One region of the Acidithrix sp. C25 genome, then DNA from elsewhere that is predicted to be linked to it. Evidence: riboswitches for the same ligand, from Rfam matches in the RefSeq annotation. Region 1 holds a riboswitch; the other holds the start of a gene.
The links. A riboswitch is a leader RNA that binds a small molecule or an ion and turns the genes downstream of it on or off. The one in region 1 is predicted to bind fluoride.
Positions count from the first base shown of each region.

Region 2: it holds a riboswitch for fluoride, as region 1 does, so the genes downstream of both, ACIDITHRIX25_RS77420 (respiratory chain complex I subunit 1 family protein) here and ACIDITHRIX25_RS94880 (respiratory chain complex I subunit 1 family protein) in region 1, are expected to answer to the same signal.

Region 1 covers NZ_CAJHCI020000002.1:375,851-381,199, forward strand. Annotated here, with positions in the region: gene arc (proteasome ATPase) at 1-454, opposite strand, end outside; gene ACIDITHRIX25_RS94870 (ferredoxin) at 711-950, shown strand; gene ACIDITHRIX25_RS94875 (IS630 family transposase) at 1,476-2,501, opposite strand; fluoride riboswitch at 3,234-3,294, shown strand; gene ACIDITHRIX25_RS94880 (respiratory chain complex I subunit 1 family protein) at 3,335-4,279, shown strand; gene ACIDITHRIX25_RS94885 (hydrogenase) at 4,290-4,970, shown strand; gene ACIDITHRIX25_RS94890 (proton-conducting transporter transmembrane domain-containing protein) at 5,095-5,349, shown strand, end outside.
Region 2 covers NZ_CAJHCI020000010.1:377,216-382,564, reverse strand. Annotated here, with positions in the region: gene ACIDITHRIX25_RS77435 (NADH-quinone oxidoreductase subunit D-related protein) at 1-292, opposite strand, end outside; gene ACIDITHRIX25_RS77430 (proton-conducting transporter transmembrane domain-containing protein) at 292-1,620, opposite strand; gene ACIDITHRIX25_RS77425 (hydrogenase) at 1,745-2,425, opposite strand; gene ACIDITHRIX25_RS77420 (respiratory chain complex I subunit 1 family protein) at 2,436-3,380, opposite strand; fluoride riboswitch at 3,421-3,481, opposite strand; gene ACIDITHRIX25_RS77415 (IS630 family transposase) at 4,214-5,239, shown strand.

The DNA.
Region 1 (5,349 bases):
CTAACACATCCTTGACAGTTACAACCTCGCCGACCCGCTCTGGGGATCGTGCAAAAATTACAGCAAAAGAATCATTAAGTGCGACCTCTTGTCCAATCGTTATCTCTTCATCCAGTAGATCTGGATGCATAGAGACGCGCATCTTCCGCCCCGATGTGATGATATCGGCACTGCCATCATCATTCAACGATAAAAAAATGCCATAGGCGCTTGGTGGCTGAGTTAGCTTCTCAACCTCTTCCCTCAGTGTGGCGATATGCTCTCTTGCCTGCTGAAGGGTAACAGTTAGCTTCTCATTACGTGTAACTGTCTGAGATAGCTGTCCATTAACCTCAAGAAGTTTCTCTTCGAGGGCCCGCATCCTAAGTGGCGAATCCTGCAAACGCTGTCTAAGCTCTGCCACCTGCTCAGTAAGCACGGCCACCAACTCTTCCGGCGTTGCATTTCCATTCAATGATTCACTGTTAAAATCGTCATTGCTAGTCGTAGAGACCACCTCCCTAAGCCATACGCTACACCCTATGTCGACACTTTTGACACAGACAAAAGGCGTTTTGATGAACTAGTTACCTCGATTGCATCGTAATTGTCAAAATGTGCCCAATAAAGGACGCTGTCCTTCTAAATTTATATCTTGCGTAATCAACGTTGAATTAAAAAGTAAGTCAAAACGAGCCAAACGAATCACGTGATATAAGAAGGACCAAAGAATGAAAGTCTGGATTGACCAAGATCTATGTACTGGGGATGGACTCTGTGAAGAGATCTGCCCTTCCGTATTTACCCTTCAAGACGATGGCCTTGCATACGTAAAGGATGAGACCACAGTCTTCAACTCTCCCGGCGGAGCCCAGCAGATGGCGCTGGTTCCATCATCCAAAGAGAGCGAAGTTATCGAAGCTTCCGAAGAATGCCCGGGTGAATGTATATTTGTGGAGATGGAAGCTTAGATATCGCACCAGGTTGTAAAGACCCTAGGGCCATGGACATCTAAATTTAAAAACAGTTCCAAAAGACTCCAATTAACTCCTTAGCGCTAAATATGGAAAGATCTTTTAGCAGGTGGCTACAGCACAGAGTCACCTGCTACTTGCTTTCGAGGATAGTTTCAATCCCAGAGCCATCGGAATCGCATGGCCGCAGAAGAATTTGCAATGTCTAATAATTCACATTTACCCAGGAGCCTATCGCTAGAAGGTTTTGGACCTTGATTCATGGCAGGTCTTGGTCTTTTTATTTGCCCCGCACTTTCAGAAGAAGACAAGCAGATAGGCACGCTCATCCTAAAACCAGCAAAAACTTAGTCATCGTTTTTTGGGAGGAGGCTGGGCCATTGCCAAGAAGTGCCCTGGGCCGACACTTTGGCTTAGACACTTTGGCTTAGAGTAGAAATATACGCGATTCAAAGGGGTGCATCTTTGGTGTAATCAATGATTTGATGGTATTCGTATCGATAATCAGACTACCTATAGAGCTCACACTCTGACTTGCTCCTTGAAATCAAGCAAAGAGTATGAGAATGTCGTCGTGTTGAGATAGTCGACTAATTCCTTTGTGACTGGTTCAATCTTGGGAATGAAGCGATTGTGGGTTACAGCAGAGCGCCCTTGCTTCCAAACGTGTTCCTGGGGATTGAGTTGCGGAGAATACGGAGGGAAATGGACTGCTTCGATGTGATGCTCCCTAATTGCCTCTTGAGCGACGCTCCCTCTGTGCCATCCTGCCCCATCCCATATAAGCAGAATCTTCTCTCTTGGGTAGATCTTGCGGAGCTTCAGCAGTATGGCCGCTGTTTCATGCATAGTCTGGCGCTCTGTTGCAAATGCATGCTCCTTGCCTGTCTTGAGGTTCAAAAACCCATAGATGCTCCGGTTCATTCTGGTTCCATTGGTCTCAATTACAGCTGGTGTGGTTCCTTTCGGTATCCACACTTTCTGAGTAGTTGTCGCCTGAGTGAGAACCATCTCGTCTTCACAGAGAATCACCGTATCTGGATCAGAGAATGCCTCTTTCAGACGTTCTTGCTGCTCGTCTTTCCATTCAGCTACCGCTTGTGGATCAGCCTTCTCGTACTGTTTGCCCGGCAGATGGAAGCTGAACTTACTTTCCCGAAACAGAACGTAATAGCTAGTGCTAGAGGCATAGAGAACACCGTATCTGCGCTTGAGTACTGTAGCCAGGATCCGTGTTGACCAAAACGGGGAACTGCTATAGCCGTGGTCATTGGGAGTTGTAGTCGTGAGCATGATTGCCACTTCATCTCTTTGAGACTTTGAGAGAAGTACCGGAGCGTTGTTATGGCGCTTGTCCTTGAATGCCTCAGTGCCAACGCTGCGGAATGACCGTCGAATTCGCTGTACATGCTTGACAGAGAGGGCTGTCCTGTTGAGGGGACTCCCATCTTCAAGGGTGAGAACTGCCAGCGCCCGCTTATATTCGTCGATGTTTTCAGTCTTCGCCATGAATGCTTCAATAGTGGCGAGTTCCTCGGGTGTAAGCATGTCATGAGAAGATTAACACACTTTACAAGAAATTAAAAGGGCTCATTGGAGCATTTCAGAGTGTTATGCGAATAGTCGTTTCCTAGGCGAAGATTAAGCGTGGCCTTAACAATCCAGCAATATTGAGTTTTGATAAGTTATCGAGAGTCAGCGCTGAGAGTTACCAAAGTGCCGATGCTGAACAAAATGCCACTAGCACGACCACTAGCAACGCGACCTTCGTCGAAAGGAGTCTTGCTCAAATGATCAGCGGTTCCCTATAGCAGACAACCCAAGATCACCGGCTAGCCCCCACTTCTATTGATCGCACGATCTGCCTTGTCTTAAAAGTTGCAGTATGCACTAGCAACCCAAAGCATAAAACCAGCGTCTTTTTGTCGTTGACCATGGCAAACCTACAAGCCTTGCTTGGAATGTGGGTCCTCAGAGACGATGTCCATGGAAATCGTGGCAATGGGGTCTTTACTGATCAAAACTTACATACCACAGCAGTTAAATTAAATAAGAATACTGGCGCAATCACCAGGCGTGCGTCTAAATTCTCTGGCCCATAACCACCGGTCTTGGATCGAATTTGCGACCCATCCTGAAAATACGACGGAGCGTCCTCGGCCTCCTTGGACCTTACTTTAGATCCATGGGTTTCCCACAACGAAATCGTGGGTGTCTCGACTTCAAATTCATTTCACCAATCAAGTTGCCTCTAGTATTCCTTTCTGATAGTGTGCAAGTTTATGGACTGGCGATGGAGTTCGCCATAACTGCCACAATGGCTAATGACTCCTACATAGCGTAAGTATCAATACCGTATCGACTTACTTATGGAGGAAATTTTGGTCGTCAGCCCAGTTCTAATTCAAGTATGTCAAGTTCTAACCGTCATACTTGGAGCACCCCTTTTACATGGTTTTATCGTGAAGCTGGAAGAGAAAATTCAGAGAGGCCAAGGACCATCGGTGTTCCAGCCTTATCGTGACTTGATAAAACTTCTGAATAAGGAACTAGTGATACCAGAAACCGCATCATGGGTATTTTGGGTCGCGCCAGTGGTCGCATTCACCTGCATGTTGATTGTACCGATTCTTATTCCAGTGCTGACAAATTATCCTCTCCCGCTGTCCAATATGGGTGACATTTTGGGAGGCGGATTAATTTTAACATTGGGGAGTTTCGCAATCCTCTTAGCCGGACTAGATTCAGGACAACCATTCGGGGGGTTAGGTTCTTCTCGAGCTGTAATGCTGACCATACTGGCTGAACCTACCTTGATTCTCATCTTTGTTGGCGTATCCTTTTTGGACCATTCAATGCTCCCCTTCGTCGCAAACCATTTACTAGTCAGAAACCCCTCCACCTACTGGAGCCCCGCCCATCTATTTTTAGTCTTCGGGTTCTTGATACTTTTAACAGTTGAGACTGATCGACTACCTATCCATTCGTCAATACATTACGAAATCTATATGATTGACGATGCCAGGATTCTTGAATATTCAGGACCATTATTGGCGGTCATCAAATGGTCTACATGGATGAAGCAGTTCATTTTGTACACCATTTTCCTAAATGTATTTTTCTTTCCGTGGGGACTTTCCACGAGCGGATCCATTCCATCATTGCTTTTAGCAATGGGCTTTATTGTCCTAAAATATGGGGCAATTGCCGCGGTTATGTCAGTTACAGACACGATTCAGTCTCGACTACGGTTTTATCGATATCAAGAACCGTTGGCGTTATCATTTTTGTTCGCCGTGGTCGCCTTGATCGCAAATCAGATCTAGAGGTAATGGTATGTTAATAGCTCATTTAAGCTCTCTTGCGACTTCAATTTTCAGCTTTCTGATAACCATTGCATTAGTTTTATCCTTTGTAATGATTGGATCACATTGGCTGAGAAACCACATCTTGGCATTTGCGGCCGAATCTTGGGTCATTGCAATTTTGTCAGCCTCGGTAGCATATTACGGACACTACAAAGAGCTGTATTTAATTGCTATCCTAACGGCGCTATTCAGAGGCAGTTTACTACCCTATCTCCTATTGCGATTGGCAAAAAGGCTTGATATAAAGAGAGAATTTACGCCCATATTTCGGCCGGCCTCTGGCATGGTAATCGGCTCTGTTTTGGTAGTTTTCGCCTTCGTAATAAGTAGATCCCTTGGAGGAACATTAGGTTTAGCGAACAACATCGCACTAACGGCGCTGACAGCAATGTTCGGGCTAAAGCTCATTGGGTTTTTGCTAATGATTCTTCGATCAGAAGCAATTAGCCATATTCTTGGACTTTTAGTAATCGAAAACGGTATTTTCCTAGGATCTCAAATTTTAGTACCTGGACTTCCGCTCCTCTTGGAGCTAGTGATCTTGTTCGATCTGCTAATCATCGTTATGACTTTTGGAATCCTAGTCCGATACCTCAAGCTTGACGTAGGAACAACGTCATCTCGGGATCTCCAAAAGTTGGTTGGTTGAGACGATGAACCTGATATGGATATTATGGACAATTCCCATGGTGGCAATTTTGCTAGGCTTCCTGAGAGGGAAAAGTCTTAGGGACGAGTATGTAAATCTCATATCTTCCCTTGGTGTTTTTGTCGTGTCACTTGTCTTGCTGATTGCAGACGGTAGCAGCCAGAAGGTATACCTATCTGGGTACGTCCTCGTCTCGCCACTTGGAAATTGGGTAACATTCTGCGTAGGAATTGTATATCTCCTCGCATCTATCTATTCAGTTGGCTATATGAAACTCTTAAACGTATCGCCTAGACAGTTGTCGAAGTTCTACAGTTTAATGGAAGGATTTGCCCTTTCGATGCTAGTAGCGGCCTTTATGAACAACCCTGGACTCTAT
Region 2 (5,349 bases), on a different contig from region 1:
GAAAAGATTCTGGATTACCTATGAATGTAATTTCCGAGAGATCCATGATCTCTCGTTCGTACCAGCTAAGTAACGGGGCGACCTCAGAAAGGGAAGGTAGTTCCCCTTCTGAGCGCACGATTATCTCCAAGAATTCAAGGTTGGGGCCTTGATCAACCAAGTAAACAATCTCTAGGGATCGTCCGCTGTGGCGGTGATAGGCCATCTGAAATCGACATCCGAGGGCGAGAAGTTCCCTCGCTACATCGATTAGTTCCGTTGGCTGCACGTATCTTCGAACTGATTTACTCATTAAAGTGACTTCCCTGCGTTTATGAAGAAATGCACTAACCCTGATGGCCACCAGAGCCCTAACACTACAATCGCTAGTAAACTCAACCACATTGGGAGTGACAGCCAAGTGTTCATTGTTATTGTTGGTGCATTTCCTGGTTCAACATCTAAACCGAAATACATTGCTCGGAAGTGATTTAGGAAACCAATAAAGATAACAATTAGAAGAATTGCCACCACCCAAACCGCCCAAACATTTTTGCTTTGCATCCCAGCGCGAAGGATAGATACCTCACCTTGGAATAATCCGAACGGAGGAGCGCCCGTAATTGCAATGGCGCCCAATAGCCACAGGGAGCCTGTCACGGGGAAATAGGTGAGCACTCGCCGAATCTTATCGATTTCTTTAGATCTGTAATTTCGCATTGCATTCCCGGAACCGAAAAACATTAGCGATTTATTTAGGGAGTGGTTGAGCATGTTGTACATAGCCCCTGCGACACCCAGGGCCCCTCCAAAGCCAAAGCCAATCGCGATGATGCCAATATGTTCAATACTCGAATAGGCCATTAGTCGTTTGATGCCTTGTTGACGTACTATGAAAGTAGCTGCAACAAATAGAGAAAACACTCCGAGAATTATTACTGCTAAATGAGCTGGACCCGAGGACTTAGTGCCCTTTAAGATGGCAAGAAAACGTACAATTCCCAAGATCGCTGTATTGAGAAGGGCACCAGATAGCATGGCTGAAACAGGAGCAGGCCCCTCGCTATGAGCGTCAGGAAGCCAAGTGTGCATTGGTGCTAATCCAGCTTTTGTCCCGAAGCCAACTAGCACTAAAAAGAAAGACGTCAACAAGAGGGGCGTCGGGACCTGTTCTGCAACGGAATGCAAAGTTTCCCAGCTCATTGAATATACCTGGCCCAGGTGGAAGGTGCCTCCCCAATAGAATAGAACAATTCCCAATAGTGCTAGTGATAGACCTGAGGAAACAATGATTAGGTACTTCCAAGAAGCCTCGATGCTCTCAGGTCCCCGCTCAAACCCAACTAAAAAGGCGCTTATTATTGTGGTGACATCTATAACAATCCAATAGAGTCCAGGGTTGTTCATAAAGGCCGCTACTAGCATCGAAAGGGCAAATCCTTCCATTAAACTGTAGAACTTCGACAACTGTCTAGGCGATACGTTTAAGAGTTTCATATAGCCAACTGAATAGATAGATGCGAGGAGATATACAATTCCTACGCAGAATGTTACCCAATTTCCAAGTGGCGAGACGAGGACGTACCCAGATAGGTATACCTTCTGGCTGCTACCGTCTGCAATCAGCAAGACAAGTGACACGACAAAAACACCAAGGGAAGATATGAGATTTACATACTCGTCCCTAAGACTTTTCCCTCTCAGGAAGCCTAGCAAAATTGCCACCATGGGAATTGTCCATAATATCCATATCAGGTTCATCGTCTCAACCAACCAACTTTTGGAGATCCCGAGATGACGTTGTTCCTACGTCAAGCTTGAGGTATCGGACTAGGATTCCAAAAGTCATAACGATGATTAGCAGATCGAACAAGATCACTAGCTCCAAGAGGAGCGGAAGTCCAGGTACTAAAATTTGAGATCCTAGGAAAATACCGTTTTCGATTACTAAAAGTCCAAGAATATGGCTAATTGCTTCTGATCGAAGAATCATTAGCAAAAACCCAATGAGCTTTAGCCCGAACATTGCTGTCAGCGCCGTTAGTGCGATGTTGTTCGCTAAACCTAATGTTCCTCCAAGGGATCTACTTATTACGAAGGCGAAAACTACCAAAACAGAGCCGATTACCATGCCAGAGGCCGGCCGAAATATGGGCGTAAATTCTCTCTTTATATCAAGCCTTTTTGCCAATCGCAATAGGAGATAGGGTAGTAAACTGCCTCTGAATAGCGCCGTTAGGATAGCAATTAAATACAGCTCTTTGTAGTGTCCGTAATATGCTACCGAGGCTGACAAAATTGCAATGACCCAAGATTCGGCCGCAAATGCCAAGATGTGGTTTCTCAGCCAATGTGATCCAATCATTACAAAGGATAAAACTAATGCAATGGTTATCAGAAAGCTGAAAATTGAAGTCGCAAGAGAGCTTAAATGAGCTATTAACATACCATTACCTCTAGATCTGATTTGCGATCAAGGCGACCACGGCGAACAAAAATGATAACGCCAACGGTTCTTGATATCGATAAAACCGTAGTCGAGACTGAATCGTGTCTGTAACTGACATAACCGCGGCAATTGCCCCATATTTTAGGACAATAAAGCCCATTGCTAAAAGCAATGATGGAATGGATCCGCTCGTGGAAAGTCCCCACGGAAAGAAAAATACATTTAGGAAAATGGTGTACAAAATGAACTGCTTCATCCATGTAGACCATTTGATGACCGCCAATAATGGTCCTGAATATTCAAGAATCCTGGCATCGTCAATCATATAGATTTCGTAATGTATTGACGAATGGATAGGTAGTCGATCAGTCTCAACTGTTAAAAGTATCAAGAACCCGAAGACTAAAAATAGATGGGCGGGGCTCCAGTAGGTGGAGGGGTTTCTGACTAGTAAATGGTTTGCGACGAAGGGGAGCATTGAATGGTCCAAAAAGGATACGCCAACAAAGATGAGAATCAAGGTAGGTTCAGCCAGTATGGTCAGCATTACAGCTCGAGAAGAACCTAACCCCCCGAATGGTTGTCCTGAATCTAGTCCGGCTAAGAGGATTGCGAAACTCCCCAATGTTAAAATTAATCCGCCTCCCAAAATGTCACCCATATTGGACAGCGGGAGAGGATAATTTGTCAGCACTGGAATAAGAATCGGTACAATCAACATGCAGGTGAATGCGACCACTGGCGCGACCCAAAATACCCATGATGCGGTTTCTGGTATCACTAGTTCCTTATTCAGAAGTTTTATCAAGTCACGATAAGGCTGGAACACCGATGGTCCTTGGCCTCTCTGAATTTTCTCTTCCAGCTTCACGATAAAACCATGTAAAAGGGGTGCTCCAAGTATGACGGTTAGAACTTGACATACTTGAATTAGAACTGGGCTGACGACCAAAATTTCCTCCATAAGTAAGTCGATACGGTATTGATACTTACGCTATGTAGGAGTCATTAGCCATTGTGGCAGTTATGGCGAACTCCATCGCCAGTCCATAAACTTGCACACTATCAGAAAGGAATACTAGAGGCAACTTGATTGGTGAAATGAATTTGAAGTCGAGACACCCACGATTTCGTTGTGGGAAACCCATGGATCTAAAGTAAGGTCCAAGGAGGCCGAGGACGCTCCGTCGTATTTTCAGGATGGGTCGCAAATTCGATCCAAGACCGGTGGTTATGGGCCAGAGAATTTAGACGCACGCCTGGTGATTGCGCCAGTATTCTTATTTAATTTAACTGCTGTGGTATGTAAGTTTTGATCAGTAAAGACCCCATTGCCACGATTTCCATGGACATCGTCTCTGAGGACCCACATTCCAAGCAAGGCTTGTAGGTTTGCCATGGTCAACGACAAAAAGACGCTGGTTTTATGCTTTGGGTTGCTAGTGCATACTGCAACTTTTAAGACAAGGCAGATCGTGCGATCAATAGAAGTGGGGGCTAGCCGGTGATCTTGGGTTGTCTGCTATAGGGAACCGCTGATCATTTGAGCAAGACTCCTTTCGACGAAGGTCGCGTTGCTAGTGGTCGTGCTAGTGGCATTTTGTTCAGCATCGGCACTTTGGTAACTCTCAGCGCTGACTCTCGATAACTTATCAAAACTCAATATTGCTGGATTGTTAAGGCCACGCTTAATCTTCGCCTAGGAAACGACTATTCGCATAACACTCTGAAATGCTCCAATGAGCCCTTTTAATTTCTTGTAAAGTGTGTTAATCTTCTCATGACATGCTTACACCCGAGGAACTCGCCACTATTGAAGCATTCATGGCGAAGACTGAAAACATCGACGAATATAAGCGGGCGCTGGCAGTTCTCACCCTTGAAGATGGGAGTCCCCTCAACAGGACAGCCCTCTCTGTCAAGCATGTACAGCGAATTCGACGGTCATTCCGCAGCGTTGGCACTGAGGCATTCAAGGACAAGCGCCATAACAACGCTCCGGTACTTCTCTCAAAGTCTCAAAGAGATGAAGTGGCAATCATGCTCACGACTACAACTCCCAATGACCACGGCTATAGCAGTTCCCCGTTTTGGTCAACACGGATCCTGGCTACAGTACTCAAGCGCAGATACGGTGTTCTCTATGCCTCTAGCACTAGCTATTACGTTCTGTTTCGGGAAAGTAAGTTCAGCTTCCATCTGCCGGGCAAACAGTACGAGAAGGCTGATCCACAAGCGGTAGCTGAATGGAAAGACGAGCAGCAAGAACGTCTGAAAGAGGCATTCTCTGATCCAGATACGGTGATTCTCTGTGAAGACGAGATGGTTCTCACTCAGGCGACAACTACTCAGAAAGTGTGGATACCGAAAGGAACCACACCAGCTGTAATTGAGACCAATGGAACCAGAATGAACCGGAGCATCTATGGGTTTTTGAACCTCAAGACAGGCAAGGAGCATGCATTTGCAACAGAGCGCCAGACTATGCATGAAACAGCGGCCATACTGCTGAAGCTCCGCAAGATCTACCCAAGAGAGAAGATTCTGCTTATATGGGATGGGGCAGGATGGCACAGAGGGAGCGTCGCTCAAGAGGCAATTAGGGAGCATCACATCGAAGCAGTCCATTTCCCTCCGTATTCTCCGCAACTCAATCCCCAGGAACACGTTTGGAAGCAAGGGCGCTCTGCTGTAACCCACAATCGCTTCATTCCCAAGATTGAACCAGTCACAAAGGAATTAGTCGACTATCTCAACACGACGACATTCTCATACTCTTTGCTTGATTTCAAGGAGCAAGTCAGAGTGTGAGCTCTATAGGTAGTCTGATTATCGATACGAATACCATCAAATCATTGATTACACCAAAGATGCACCCCTTTGAATCGCGTATATTTCTACTCTAAGCCAAAGTGTCTAAG